DNA from 3 places in the Methylobacterium komagatae genome. Region 3 is predicted to be linked to each of the others. Evidence: predicted binding sites of a transcription regulator. Region 3 holds the regulator's gene; each other region holds the start of a gene.
The links. The regulator LexA, encoded in region 3, represses DNA repair genes until DNA is damaged. The targets are predictions, from matches to a motif close to TGTTCNNNNTGTGTTCNG.
Positions count from the first base shown of each region.

Region 1 (4,969 bases), 2.3 Mb from region 3:
CGACCGTGCCGAGGACGAGGTCGAACCGCTCGTTGTGCAGCGCCTGGGTGATCGGGCGCGGCTCGGTGGAATGGGCAAAATTGCCTGCCGCCACCAGGGCTTGCATCGCGGCATAGCCGTAGATGGTCGAGCCCGTCGGGTCGATGCCCTGCGCCTTGAACGTCTTCACTACGCCCGCCGCCGCAGGCTGGCGGCTCGGGTCGAGATAGAAGGTCATCAGCACGCCGTTGCTCGCCGGGCCGGCGGTCTTGGCGAAGTCCGGCGTGGCGATGGAGGACGTGCCGAACCATTGCGGGCGATAGCCCCGGTCGGAGGCGATCTTGACGAGACGCCCCATCTCCGTGGCGTCGCCGCCGTAATAGACCACTTCGATCCCGGCGGCCTTGAGCCGGTCGGCCAGGGCCTCGTCGTCCTTCTCGGCGGGCTGGAAGGACAGGAACAGGGTCTCGTTCACGCCGATGCGGTTGAGGTTATCCTTCGTCGCGGCGGCGAGCATCCGCGAGGGGGCGGACTGGTCCTGCAGCAGGGCGATCTTGCGATCGCGAAAACGCTCGGCCAGCACGGCCGCCGAGAGCCGGGCCTGATCGTCGTCGCGCCCGCACACACGGAAGATGGTCGGCAGGCCCCGGTCGGTCAGCTTGGCTGCCACGGAGGCCGCCGTGATCATGACGATGCCGTTGGCGGCGTAGAGATCGGACGCGGCGATGGACGCGTTCGAGCAGACATGCCCCACCACGAGGCGCACGTTCGAGCGGATGAAGTGGTTGGCCACGGCCGTGGCCGAATTCGAATCGCAGACGTCGTCCTGCACGTCGAGCACGACAGGCTGGCCGTCGAGCCCACCCATGGCGTTGGCCTCGCGGGCCGCCGCCTCGACGCCGCGCAAAACCTGCTCGCCCACGGCGACGTAGGGGCCGGATCGCGGCACGGCCACGCCGACCGTCACATCGGCCAGGGCGGGCTGGGCGAGGCACAGGCCCGAGACGATCAACGCGGTGGCGAGGAGCCCGCGGGCGGGGACGACACGTCCGGCTTTCATCGGGCTCTGCTCAGCACCCTCTTCGCAGGCTGCGGGCGGGGCCTTGAGACCCACGAGCCGCAGCCCATACGCGAGGTCATGCCAGAACGCGATTTTTTTTCCGTATCTCTCGGCTACTTTGCGTAGCTGTACACGGCCGCTGCCGAGGCGACAGGGCCCGTGATGGTGGAGAACACGCCCAGCACCTTCTGAACCTCGGTGAACGGCGCGTTCGAGACGTAGACCAGATCGCGGTTGCGCATGCGGAACGCCTGCGCCGTGAACAGGCTGTTCGGATCGCGCATGTCGATCCGGTACACCACCGGCACCAGCGGCGTGCCCGTCAGCTTCGAGCCCGGCGCGAGGCGGCGCACGATGGCCGCCGGCTCGAACCGGAAGATGAAGGTGCCCGCCGGATCGGCCTGGAAGTCCGACAGGCCGCGCGCCTTGGCCAGCGCCTGCGCCAGGGTGATGCCGTCCGCCTGGAACGGCAGCTCCGTCGCATTGCCGAGCGCACCCACCGCCAGGAAGGTCTGCGGGTCGCGCACCAGCGTCAGCACGTCGCTCGGCCGAAGGAAGATGTTCTCCTTCGGGTTCGACACCACCGTCGTCAGCGGCACCGTGGCCGTCACCGGCCCGCGCGACAGCCGCACGAAGGTCTCGGACACCGGCGAGCGCACGCCTCCGGCGCTCGCGAGCACATCGAGCAGGCGGTCGCCATGGCCGGACAGCGGCAGGCGGGCGCCCGATACGGCTTCGCCGGTCACCGTGACCGTTTGCGAGATCGGCTTGGTGACCGAGACGAGCACCTGCGGCTGAATGGCCTTGCCCGCGAGTTCGTTCTCGATCAGCGCTTGCACGTCCTGCGGCCTGCGCCCGGCGACCTGGATCCGCCCGGCATAGGGAACGGAGATCGCGCCGTCGCGGCCCACCGGCTGCTCGGGGATGAGGGCGGATTTCGAGCCCGCCGAGAAGCGGTCGGCCACGAGCGGGCCGGAGAACAGGCCGCCGGACCCGGCCTCCCAGATCGAGACGGCGACCATGTCGCCGACCCCGATCAGCGGCTCGGCGGAGGGGCGGTGATCGCCGAAGGAGGCGAGCAGGCTGTCGAGGGGACGCCCGCGCAGGGCTTCGATGACGGCGGGGGTAACGTCGATGATCTCGTAGCGGGCGAGCAGGCCGCCGCCGGTTCCCGGCACCTCGGCCCCCGCCTGGATCGCATTGGCCGTCGGCCCCGCCGCAGGCAGGAGCGTGCAGCCCGACATCGCCACCGTGGCGAGCAGGATGATCGGAAAGGTGCGCATCCGGCCGGTATCCATGGGTCCGCAGCATTCGGGTCCGCGGATGTCGTGCCTAACCCATGGGCTGGCGTGAGTCCGTAGCGGGCCCGCCACACTGGCTGCCGCACGCCGGGGAAAGCGCGATAATCCTCGCTACCCCCACTATTCCGGTGAAGTCAGGCTCAGTTGACCTGCGCGATCGTCGTGCCGATCCGGTCGTAGACGCCGTCGAGCTTGGCGCCGTAGAGCTTGAGCGTCCCGGCGATCACCGCGAAGATCAAGCCGCCGATCATGGCGTATTCGATGGCGGTGGCGCCGCGCGTATCACCGAGGAAGCGCGCGAGGCTAAGCAGCCCGGGATGGCGGCCGGTGAGGAAACCTCTGGTTGGGTTTGCTGTCGGCTCGCACATCGTCCCGAAACCGGTGGGCCGCCCCGTCTCGCGGACGGTGGTGGTTCCATGGCATAACCCACCGGGATTGCTGCGGACTTAACGTGATTCAGGCGTGACCCGCCTTATGACGCAACGCATCGATCCGTTTCGACGCTTCGGCCTTGTCGAGGTCATCGTTGAACGCGTCGGGTTCCTTGGCCTCCTCGGACAAGGTCTTGAGGTAGGAGGCCTGTGCGCCGGTCATCGGCTCGCCGCCGGTCGTCCACTGGTCCGGATCCTTGATCTGGTTCGAACTGTCCTTTGGATCGATCTTGGGGTTCTGCGCCTCGGTCGTGGTCTGCTTGGCCATAGGGCCCTCCGTTCCTGAATTGTTCTATTAACGGAGAGATAAGGGCGTGGTTCCCCGCCCTCCACAGGAGGTTGAAGCGCTCTGTGGCGGTGCGAACACAGGCTGTGGCGAGAGCGCGATGTGGCGGGGAAGCAGCCGTAGCGTCCCCCATTCCGCCGTCACTCCGCCAGCTCGAGGCCGTTTTCCGGCCTCATTTTCCGGCGACCCAGCTTGACCATAGAATAAGCAGCACCCGGGTCTCGGAATGCACCGCCTCTTCCTTGCTGCCGCCATCGCGGTCGCGCCAGCGTCCGCCTTTGCACAGACACCGCGCGACAACATCGACGCGCTGATCGAGCAGCAGGCAAAGGCCAATGGAGTGCCGGCGAGCTTCGTGCACGCCGTGGTCAAGCGCGAAAGCAACTACAACCCGAAGGCGAAGGGCGGCAGCGCCCTCGGCCTCATGCAGATCAAGCACGCCACGGCCCGGTCCCTAGGCTATACGGGCGACGCGGCGGGTCTCTACGACCCCGAGACCAATCTGCGCTACGGGGTCGCCTATCTCGCGGGGGCGTACCGCACCGCGCAGGGCAACCTCCACCAAGCCTACCAATACTACAACCGCGGCTATTATTACGCCGCCAAGCGCCAGGGCATCCCGACGGTCGTCGCCTCGACCGTCGCGCCCGTGGCGGCCTCCGCCAGCGCCCTGGCGAGCCTGTTCACCGGCCGCACGCCCCTGGCTCCCGCGCCCGTCGCCATGGCCTATGCCGCGGCCGAGCCGGTGCAGGTCGAGGCGGTCGAGGTGCCGCTGCCGCCGCGTCGGCCCGCCGCCCTCGCCGGTGGCGCGCAGGTGCAGTTCGCGAGCCTGACCACCGATGCCCCGTCCCCCGGCGCCGCCGCGGCCGTGCAGGCCGCGGTCGCGGCGGTCGAGGTACCCCTGCCGCCCCGGCGGCCGACCGGCTTCGGCGCCGCGGTGCAGGTTGCCTCCGCCACCTCGGTTGAGACGACGCCCGCCGCCCTGAGCGAGCTTCGCCTATCGCCGACCACCGCCCCGGTCGCCACGGCCGAGATCGTCGGTGCCCCGCAGGTCGAGGCGGTTGCCGTGCCGCTGCCGCCCCGGCGCCCGTCGCCGAAGCTCCTGGCCTTCTCGGCTCCGGCCCGTCCGGCCCCCGTGACGGCGACGGTGCAGGAGGCCGTGGCCCTTCCGCCGCAATAGAATTGTGCAATGCGCAAAAGGTATTGCCCTTCGGCATTCCCGAGGCTTGACCACCGGGTCGTTCCGCAACACATAGACACGACACCGTAGTCGAGGCCCCTAGAGGTGCCTGTGCGCCCGTGAGAGGCGGATGCGGTAACATCGAATTCATCCGGGGTCGGGTAAACTGGCACGAACGCGCCGCGTCGCGCCTTCCGATCCCTGTCGGAACGCTTGGCTGCCGTACGCGTCCGGGCGGACCGGCGTCCCCCAATGGCAGGAAAGCGAACGGCGCCATGGCCGGCGTGATCGACCAGGAGAACCACTTCCTTGCGGATCTCGGCCGCCGGGTGCGCCATGCGCGTACCGTGCGTGGCCTGTCCCGCAAGGTGCTGTCGCAGCTCTCGGGCCTGTCCGAGCGCTACATCGCGCAATTGGAAGGCGGGCAGGGCAACGTCTCGATCATCCTGCTGCGGCGGGTGGCCAACGCCATGGGCGTGCGCCTCGACGACCTCATCACCGGGGACGACAGCGTCCCCGATTGGCCCGTGATCCGGGACCTTCTCACCAAGGCGGATCCGAACCAGATCGCGGCGGCCAAGGACATCCTGTCCGGCGGCAACCGCAACGAAGCCTCGAACGGGGCGCGAGTGGCGCTCATCGGCCTGCGCGGCGCGGGCAAGTCCACGCTCGGCAAGCTCGCGGCCGAGCGCCTCGGCTGGACCTTCGTGGAGCTCAACGCGGAGATCGAGC
Region 1 is NZ_JBHSWN010000001.1:1,269,605-1,274,573, reverse strand. Features, by position in the region: gene ACFQE0_RS06165 (branched-chain amino acid ABC transporter substrate-binding protein) at 1-1,039, opposite strand, end outside; gene ACFQE0_RS06160 (polysaccharide biosynthesis/export family protein) at 1,153-2,322, opposite strand; gene ACFQE0_RS06155 (Flp family type IVb pilin) at 2,481-2,708, opposite strand; gene ACFQE0_RS06150 (DUF3072 domain-containing protein) at 2,797-3,039, opposite strand; gene ACFQE0_RS06145 (lytic transglycosylase domain-containing protein) at 3,284-4,237, shown strand; gene ACFQE0_RS06140 (helix-turn-helix transcriptional regulator) at 4,435-4,969, shown strand, end outside.
Region 1: ACFQE0_RS06150 (DUF3072 domain-containing protein) is a predicted target of LexA. The motif match lies at 3,049-3,066, and genes of this name have one in related genera.

Region 2 (4,969 bases), 3.0 Mb from region 3:
GGCCGCCGCGAAGGGCGAAGTCGCCGGCATGCAGAGGCCGAAGACAATCAAGCCCGTGCCGGACATCGCCTTCAAGGGGCCTGACGGCGCCGATACGAGCTTGGCCGCCATGAAGGGGCGCACGCTCCTTGTGAACCTGTGGGCAACCTGGTGCGCCCCGTGCAAGGCCGAGATGCCGGCTCTCGACCGACTCCAGGGCGCCCTGGGGGCCAAGGATTTCGAGGTGGTGGCCATCAATGTCGACACCCGCAACCTCGACAAGCCGCCGCAATGGCTGAAGCAGGCGGGCATCAGCCATCTCGCATTCTACGCCGATCCGGGGGGCGCGTCCTGCCCGTGGTTCAGAACCACGCCGAATCGGCCGGGTTGCCCACCACGATGCTGATCGACGGGGCAGGCTGCACGTTGGGCGTCATGAAGGGCGCGGCGGACTGGTCGAGCCCGGACGGGTTGGCACTGATCCGCGCTGCTCTCGGCCGCCCGACATCCTGAACGGAAGACCGCCTCCCGTTGATCGCGCTGCCCGTGCGGGCTAACGCCAAGGGGATGCGGTTCTATCTCGGTCTCGCGACCACCTTCCACGATCCGGCCCTCGCTCTGGTGGGGCCGGACGGCACGCTGCTCTTCGCCGAGGCGACGGAGCGCTTCCTGCAATACAAGCGCGCGCCCAATTGCGAGCCCGATGCCCCGGCCCGGATCGCGCCGCTGCTGCGCGAATATGTGCCGGAGGGTTCGGAGATCGTGGTCGCCTCGACCTGGGGCGAGCAGTTCAGCGGCTTCCTGAAGGGACAGGCTCAGGCCGGTACCTTCGATCTCCCGGCGCTCGCCGCCCATCCGGTCGATCTCAACGGCTCCTTCGTGCCGGAGCAGGCCGAGCGGGTCTTCATCGCCGATCTCCATCTCGCCCAGGCGCGGGCGGGCCTCGGCACGTTGCTCGCGCTGACGCAGGACGTGCGAACCGGCGGGCGTCCGCCCCGCGCGCAGGTCGTCGGCCAGCGGCGTTATCCGCACCATCTCTGCCACGCGGCCTACGGCCTGTGGGGCAGCCCGTTCGAGGAGGCCACCGCCCTGACCGTCGACGGCATGGGCGAGACCGGCGCCTCCGCGATCCACCGCCTGAAGGACGGGCGGATCCAGGAAGTGAAGCGCCATCGTGGGCGTGGCTCGCTCGGCTTTCTCTACGGCCTCATCACCGACCTTGCGGGCTTCGATCAGGTGAAGGGCGAGGAATGGAAGATCATGGGGCTCGCCCCCTACGGTCGGCCCGATCCCGAACTGGCCGCGATCCTCGCCCGCCTTTGCCGGGTTGAGGGCACACGCCTGCGCTTCGCCGATGCGGACATGATCCGGGGCGTCGCGGCCGAACTCCTCGCGCGGCGTCCCGCCGACGCCATGGAGGTCGGCTGGGCCGATCTCGCCCGCTGCGGGCAGGATCTGTTCGGCACGCTGATGGACGCCCTCGTCGCCGAGGCCCACGCCCTCGCTCCTTCGGAGAACCTCGTGATCGCGGGCGGCTGCGGGCTGAACTCCTCGTATAATGGCCGGGTGCTCGGCCGCTCGCCCTTCAGCCGACTGCATGTGCCCTCCGCTCCGGCCGACGACGGCAACGCGGTCGGCGCGGCATGGCTCGCCTATCAAGAAGACCATCCCGAATGGTCCGGCCCACCGCAGGACGCACGGCCGCTCACTCCCTATCTCGGCGCCAAGGTTTCGACATCGGCGATGGAGCGGCTGGCCGAACACGAGCCCCGCGCGCGCAAGCTCGGCCATGCCGCCGTGACGCGTGAGGCCGCACGCATCCTCGCGGCAGGCGGCCTCGTCGGCTGGGTGCAGGGCGCGGCGGAGTTCGGCCCAAGGTCGCTCGGCAATCGGTCGATCCTCGCCGATCCCCGCCCGGCAGGCGCAAAGGACGCCCTGAACGCCAAGGTGAAGTACCGCGAGGCGTTCCGCCCCTTCGCCCCATCGATCCTGGCGGTGGCAGGACCCGATTGGTTCGAGGATTTCGCCGACAGCCCCTACATGGAGCGCACGTTGGTCTGGAAGGAGAACGTGCGGGACAAAGTGCCCGCCGTCGTCCACGAGGACGGCACCGGCCGCCTTCAGACCGTAACCGCAGCCCGCAACCCGGCCTATGCCGCCCTTATCGAGGCCTTCCGCGAACTGACCGGCGTGCCCGTGCTGTTGAACACCAGCTTCAACGTGATGGGCAAACCGATCCTCCACACGGCGGAGGATGCGATCCTCATGTTCTACACGACCGGCCTCGACGCCCTCGTCGTGGAGGATTGGATCGTGGTGAAATAGCCCCTCTGCGCACCCCAGGCGCGAACCCAAACCGCACCGCTCAACGCTGGGTGAAATCATGCCCGGTAAAGCCGCGTTCGCAGATCCCCGCCCTTGCCGAATGAGAACAAATAGAGTACGAAATCCATCCGGCGGGCGCGTTGTGATCGGCGCCCTTCCTCTCCATAAGGAGCATCGCCAGATGGCCCAGCCCGCGCTGAAAGTGGTGGATATGCCCCCCGCAGATAAGGACAAGTCGAAGGCGATCGACGCCGCCCTCTCTCAGATCGAGCGGGCCTTCGGCAAAGGCTCGATCATGCGCCTTGGCAAGAACGACAAGGTACAGGAGGTCGAGGTGGTCTCGACCGGCTCGCTCGGCCTCGACATCGCCCTCGGCGTCGGTGGCTTGCCGCGCGGTCGCGTGATCGAGGTGTACGGCCCGGAATCCTCCGGCAAGACCACGCTCGCCCTGCACACCATCGCCGAGGCCCAGAAGAAGGGCGGTGTCTGCGCCTTCGTAGATGCCGAGCACGCCCTCGATCCAGTCTATGCCCGCAAGCTGGGCGTGAACCTCGATGACCTGCTGATTTCACAGCCCGATACGGGCGAGCAGGCCCTTGAGATTACCGACACGTTGGTGCGCTCCGGCGCCATCGACGTGCTCGTGGTCGACTCGGTGGCGGCGCTGACGCCCCGCGCCGAGATCGAGGGCGAGATGGGCGAGAGCCAGCCGGGCCTCCAGGCCCGCCTGATGAGCCAGGCCCTGCGCAAGCTGACCGGCTCGATATCGCGCTCGAACTGCATGGTCATCTTTATCAACCAGATCCGCATGAAGATCGGCGTGATGTACGGCTCGCCGGAGACCACGACGGGCGGCAACGCCCTGAAGTTCTACGCCTCCGTCCGCCTCGACATCCGCCGCGTCTCGACCCTCAAAGAGAGGGACGAGGCCATCGGCAATCAGGTCCGCGTGAAAGTGGTGAAGAACAAGGTCGCCCCGCCGTTCAAGCAGGTCGAGTTCGACATCATGTTCGGTGAGGGCATCTCGAAGGTCGGCGAGCTGATCGATCTCGGCGTGAAAGCCGGCATCGTCGAGAAGTCGGGCGCGTGGTTCTCCCACGACAGCCAGCGCCTCGGCCAGGGTCGCGAGAACTCGAAGGGCTTCCTGCGGGACAACCCGGCCATCGCCGCCAAGATCGAGGGCATGATCCGGCAGAACTCGGGGCTTGTCGCCGAAAAGATCCTCGAGAACGCAAAGCCGACCGAGGACGATCTTGACCCCGGCGAGGCATAAGCTTCAACCCCCAATCGAATGAAAACGGCCCCGGAGCGATCCGGGGCCGTTTTCATTTGGAGATACCAGATGAAAAGCGTCGAGCGTCAACCGACGGCAGAACCCAAGATCGCTTCGCCGACGACCGAAATGACGACCATCACCAAAGTGAAGCCCCAAACGTGAAACGGCGAAGCGATCCCATGAGGGATCGCTTCGCCGTGAAGAAACGAAGGAAGGGGCGAGGCCGAGCGTAAAGCCCGACCCGCCTCAGGCGGCTTCGCCAGCCTCGGTCGACGGGGCGGCTTCGCCCTCGACCAGCTTCCAGGTCTTCAGCTTGGAGAAGGGGCGGCACTCCTCGATGAACACCGTCTGCCCGACCTTGGCCGAATTGGCCTCGTCGTGCGCGTGGTAATTCTTCGAACGGCGGACAGTCTTCTTCATCACCGGGTGGGTGAAGCGGCGCTCCACCTTCACGACGATGGTCTTCTCGCCCTTGTCGCTGACGACAGTGCCCTGCAGGACGCGCTTCGGCATGGTCTTCTCCTCAGGCCTTGGCGGACGCAAGCGTCTGCTGACGCTGCAGCGTACGCACCCGGGCGATGTCCCGCCGCACCTCACGGATGCGGGACACGTTCTCCAGCTGGCCGGTGGCACCCTGGAAGCGCAGGTTGAACTGCTCCTTCTTCAGGTTCACCAGCTCGTCATTGAGCTGATCGGCAGAGAGCGCCTTCAGGTCGGAATGGCGTTGGGTGGTCTTCACGAACGATCTCCTTAGTCGGCGATGCGCGTGATGATGCGGGTCCGCACCGGGAGCTTCGCCGCGCCGAGGCGCAGGGCCTCGCGGGCGATCTCGGCGGCGACGCCGTCGACCTCGAACATGATACGGCCGGGGTGGATACGCGCGGCCCAAAAGTCCGGCGCACCCTTACCCGAGCCCATGCGGACCTCGGTCGGCTTGGTGGAGACCGGCACGTCCGGGAAAACCCGGATCCAGACACGGCCCTGGCGCTTCATCTCGCGCGTGATGGCGCGGCGGGCGGCTTCGATCTGGCGGGCGGTGACGCGCTCGGGCTCCATCGCCTTCAGGCCGAACTGCCCGAAGTTCAGGTCGAAGCCGCCCTTGGCCGCACCGTGGATGCGGCCCTTGAACTGCTTGCGGAACTTGGTCTTCTTAGGTTGCAGCATGGCTTACCTCACGCGTGCTCGCGCTCGCGACGCGGGCGGTCACGACCACCCTCACCGTCGCGCTCGCGGCGCCCGCCGGAGCGGCCGCCCTCTTCCTGGGCCTTCTTATCCTGGGCCATCGGATCGTGCTCAAGGATTTCGCCCTTGAACACCCACACCTTGATACCGCAGGTGCCGTAAGTCGTGAACGCCGTAGCGGTCCCGTAATCGACGTCCGCACGCAGG
Region 2 is NZ_JBHSWN010000001.1:570,391-575,359, forward strand. Features, by position in the region: partial or broken gene tlpA (thiol:disulfide interchange protein TlpA) at 1-492, shown strand, start outside; gene ACFQE0_RS02800 (carbamoyltransferase family protein) at 547-2,304, shown strand; gene recA (recombinase RecA) at 2,486-3,577, shown strand; gene rpsQ (30S ribosomal protein S17) at 3,827-4,093, opposite strand; gene rpmC (50S ribosomal protein L29) at 4,104-4,319, opposite strand; gene rplP (50S ribosomal protein L16) at 4,331-4,744, opposite strand; gene rpsC (30S ribosomal protein S3) at 4,753-4,969, opposite strand, start outside.
Region 2: recA (recombinase RecA) is a predicted target of LexA. The motif match lies at 2,407-2,424, and genes of this name have one in related genera.

Region 3 (3,257 bases):
ACGATCCGCGGATCCGAGAAGGTTGTGTGAGATTCCTGCACTGGCTGACTGTCGTTGATTGCTGCCCACCTACCTTTCCGAACCCACTGTACATGTTCGATGACATTGCTATGACGATCAGGCTATCGCGAGCAATTTGCTAAGCAAATATTTGACTCAATAGTTGTGTAATTTGTTGATGCCCTCATATATCAAATTTGTTAGACGAAACTTGGCAAATGAATAGTCTATAAGACGAAAGCATGTTACGAAAATCAGCATACATATCTCCCTGAGTTGCCGGATTGGCGAGCAATCTGCAGGTTCCGCATGGAATTTCACATTGTCGGCAACGTAAAGTTTCAGAAGCATAACAGTTAATACTATTGGTTGAGTAATTTCGGCGGGATACGTCACAAAAATTACATGGATGATGCGCAGGCATAAGAGGCTGACATTGCGCGAAGACGGGTCGGCTGTCCCCGGCTCGTCTCTTTGGCGGTATCGTCGGCGCCAGCGACTGGCATAGGATATAGTGGCAGTTGAGCGCGAATATACGATATCGATATTTTCAGATCGGTTTCTATAGCATCATGATTGTGGGTATTGTCTGTCTGCTGGCGCTTATCTTCCCGTCGTTGTTGCCCCCACCGAAGGTCGACGTACCAACGCGGATCACGCTGACGCTTGGCTCGAAGCCAAGTCAGCTGGACCGGATCCGGGCGGCCCTCTCTGAGGAGATTGCCGCCGGATCCGTGGCAGTGGAGCCGTTCGGAAGTTGGATCGCCGTGCGCATCAGCAACGGCGTCGTCTTCGCCTCCGGCGAGCCGCACGTCATCCCGGCCAGTCTTGGAATCCTGCACCGGATTGCCGACGTGGTTCAGGCCGAACCGGGGCCAGTGCGCATCGTGGGTTATACGGACGATCAACCGATCCGGTCGGCGCGGACCTTCCGGGACAATCAGGCGCTGTCCCTTGCGCGCGCGGAAGCGGTTGCCGCCCTGATCCGCCCTGCCCTGTCGGAAACCGGACGGATCACGGTCGGCGGGCGTGGCGCGGATGAGCCGATCACCGACAATGCGACGCCGGAGGGCCGCGCGCGCAACCGTCGTGTCGAGGTGCTGATCACCCGGCAGCCGTGAGCCCGGCCGACGATCCGAGGCTTGGCCGCCGGAATCCACCAAGTCGGCGGCACGCCAATGAGCGATGACACGCCGCCGACTTCGAGAATCCGCCCCCTGTCCTTAATGCCAAGCTTGTCTCTTGCAGAACACTTGCGGAACGCTTAACGTGTTCGCGATTTGTTTCAACGCGCCTGCCGCCATTCTGCGAGACCCTATCATGCTCACGCGTAAGCAGCTGGACCTCCTGCGCTTCATCCAGCAGCGGATGCAGGAATGTGGGGTGCCGCCCTCGTTCGACGAGATGAAGGATGCCCTCGATCTCAAGTCGAAATCCGGAATCCACCGCCTGATCACCGCCCTGGAGGAGCGTGGCTTCCTGCGCCGTCTTCCCAATCGTGCGCGGGCGATCGAGGTGATCCGCCTGCCGGATGCCCTCGGGCGTGGTCCGGAAGCCGCCGAGGCCGCTGCTGCCTCGGCGCCAGAGCCGCGTCGATTCACTCCGAGCGTGGTGGAGGGCGGTCTCTCCAAGCAGCCCCCTGCTTCCCCTTCTCCGGCTCAGCCGCGGGCCTACGAGGAATTCCGGGGAGTCTCGATCCCCGTCATGGGGCGGATCGCGGCGGGCACGCCCATCGCCGCCATCCAGAACCAGAGCCACTCCGTCACCATGTCGCCGGACTTCCTGGCGGGTGGCGAGCATTACGCCCTGGAGGTGCGGGGCGATTCGATGGTTGAAGCCGGCATCCTCGACGGTGACCTCGTGGTCATCCGCAAGCAGGAGACCGCCAATACCGGCGACATCATCGTCGCGCTGATCGACGATGAGGAGGCGACCCTCAAGCGTCTTCGTCGGCGCGGCTCCTCCATCGCCCTCGAAGCTGCGAACCCGGCCTACGAGACCCGCGTACTTGGACCGGACCGGGTGCGGATCCAGGGCCGCCTCGTCAGTCTCGTTCGGCGCTACTGATCGAGAGGGAGTTCCGGCTCCGGTGGCGTCTCCTCGGCGGGCTTCCCCGCGGGGGTGGGGCGCCAAGGTGGATGGCGGCCGGACGCATGGGCGTGGAGCGGCGCGATCGAGCCGCCGCTCAGGCTCAGCGAGGCGGCGCCCTGATCGGATAGGCGTCGCCGGTCGAGGACGAGTGGTGCTGCGCAACCCGACGGGGCCGTCAGCGCTGTGATGACGATGGCCGCGCGGGCGCAGTCCTCGGGGAAGGCGCGGCTGTCCTTCACCAGCGCGATCGCCCGTCCATCCGGCAGATGGGCGGTGCAGCCGAGGCGGTCGCAGTGGCCTGGTGGGGACATAGCGAGGAGGTCGGCGGCGCGGCGATCGTCGCCATCGGCTTTCAGCCATTGCTCCAGCACGAAGCGCGAGGGCTTGCCGAGGAGGGTGAGCTGTCCGTCCACCCCCCGCAGGGCGGCGCCCGTTCCCTGGCGATCGACGTAGAGGTCCTGCCGCTGCGGAAAGGCTGCAAGGGCGAGCCCGGCCAGGGCCGGCAGGAGGGCTAAGCGGCGCAGGCGTGAGGCGGGTAGCGTTGCAAGCAGGAGTGCCGCCGCCAGCAGCAGCAGCGCCCCGGTGCCGAAGGCAGGCACCACCAGCACGGATCGTCCGAAACCGGCAATCCATTCGGAAATGGCGAGCATCCCGGCCACCGCCTGCCCCATCACCCACCAGACCGGGCGATCGAGGGCGAAGGGATAGGCCACTGTCCCGAGCACGGCGCAGGGCATCACCACCAGTGACACGAGGGGGAGTGTCAGGGCGTTGCCGAGCACGCCGAAGGGCTGAACCGTCTGGAAATGATAGGTCGCGAAGGGGGCTGTCGCGATTTGTGCGACGAGGGTGGTGGTTAGTGTCCCGACGATCCCCCGTGCGACGAGGCCTGCCATTCGTCCGATCCGGCCCGCGCCAGGGCTGAGAAACAGCCTTCCGTCGATGAGCCGTGCGCAGGCGACGAGGCCCGCCACGGCACCGAAGGACATCTGGAAACTCGGGCCGAGCAGGGCTTCGGGCTCACGCGCGAGGCAGACCAGGGCTGCGAGCGCGAGGTTGCGCAGAGACAGGGCGGGACGGTCCACGAGGATCGCCCCCAGCATGATGAGCGTCATGATCAGGCTGCGTTCGGCAGCGATGTCCCAGCCGGAAAAGGCACAATAGGC
Region 3 is NZ_JBHSWN010000001.1:3,543,532-3,546,788, reverse strand. Features, by position in the region: gene ACFQE0_RS17685 (OmpA family protein) at 522-1,121, shown strand; gene lexA (transcriptional repressor LexA) at 1,321-2,067, shown strand; partial or broken gene ACFQE0_RS17675 (ComEC/Rec2 family competence protein) at 2,061-3,257, opposite strand, start outside.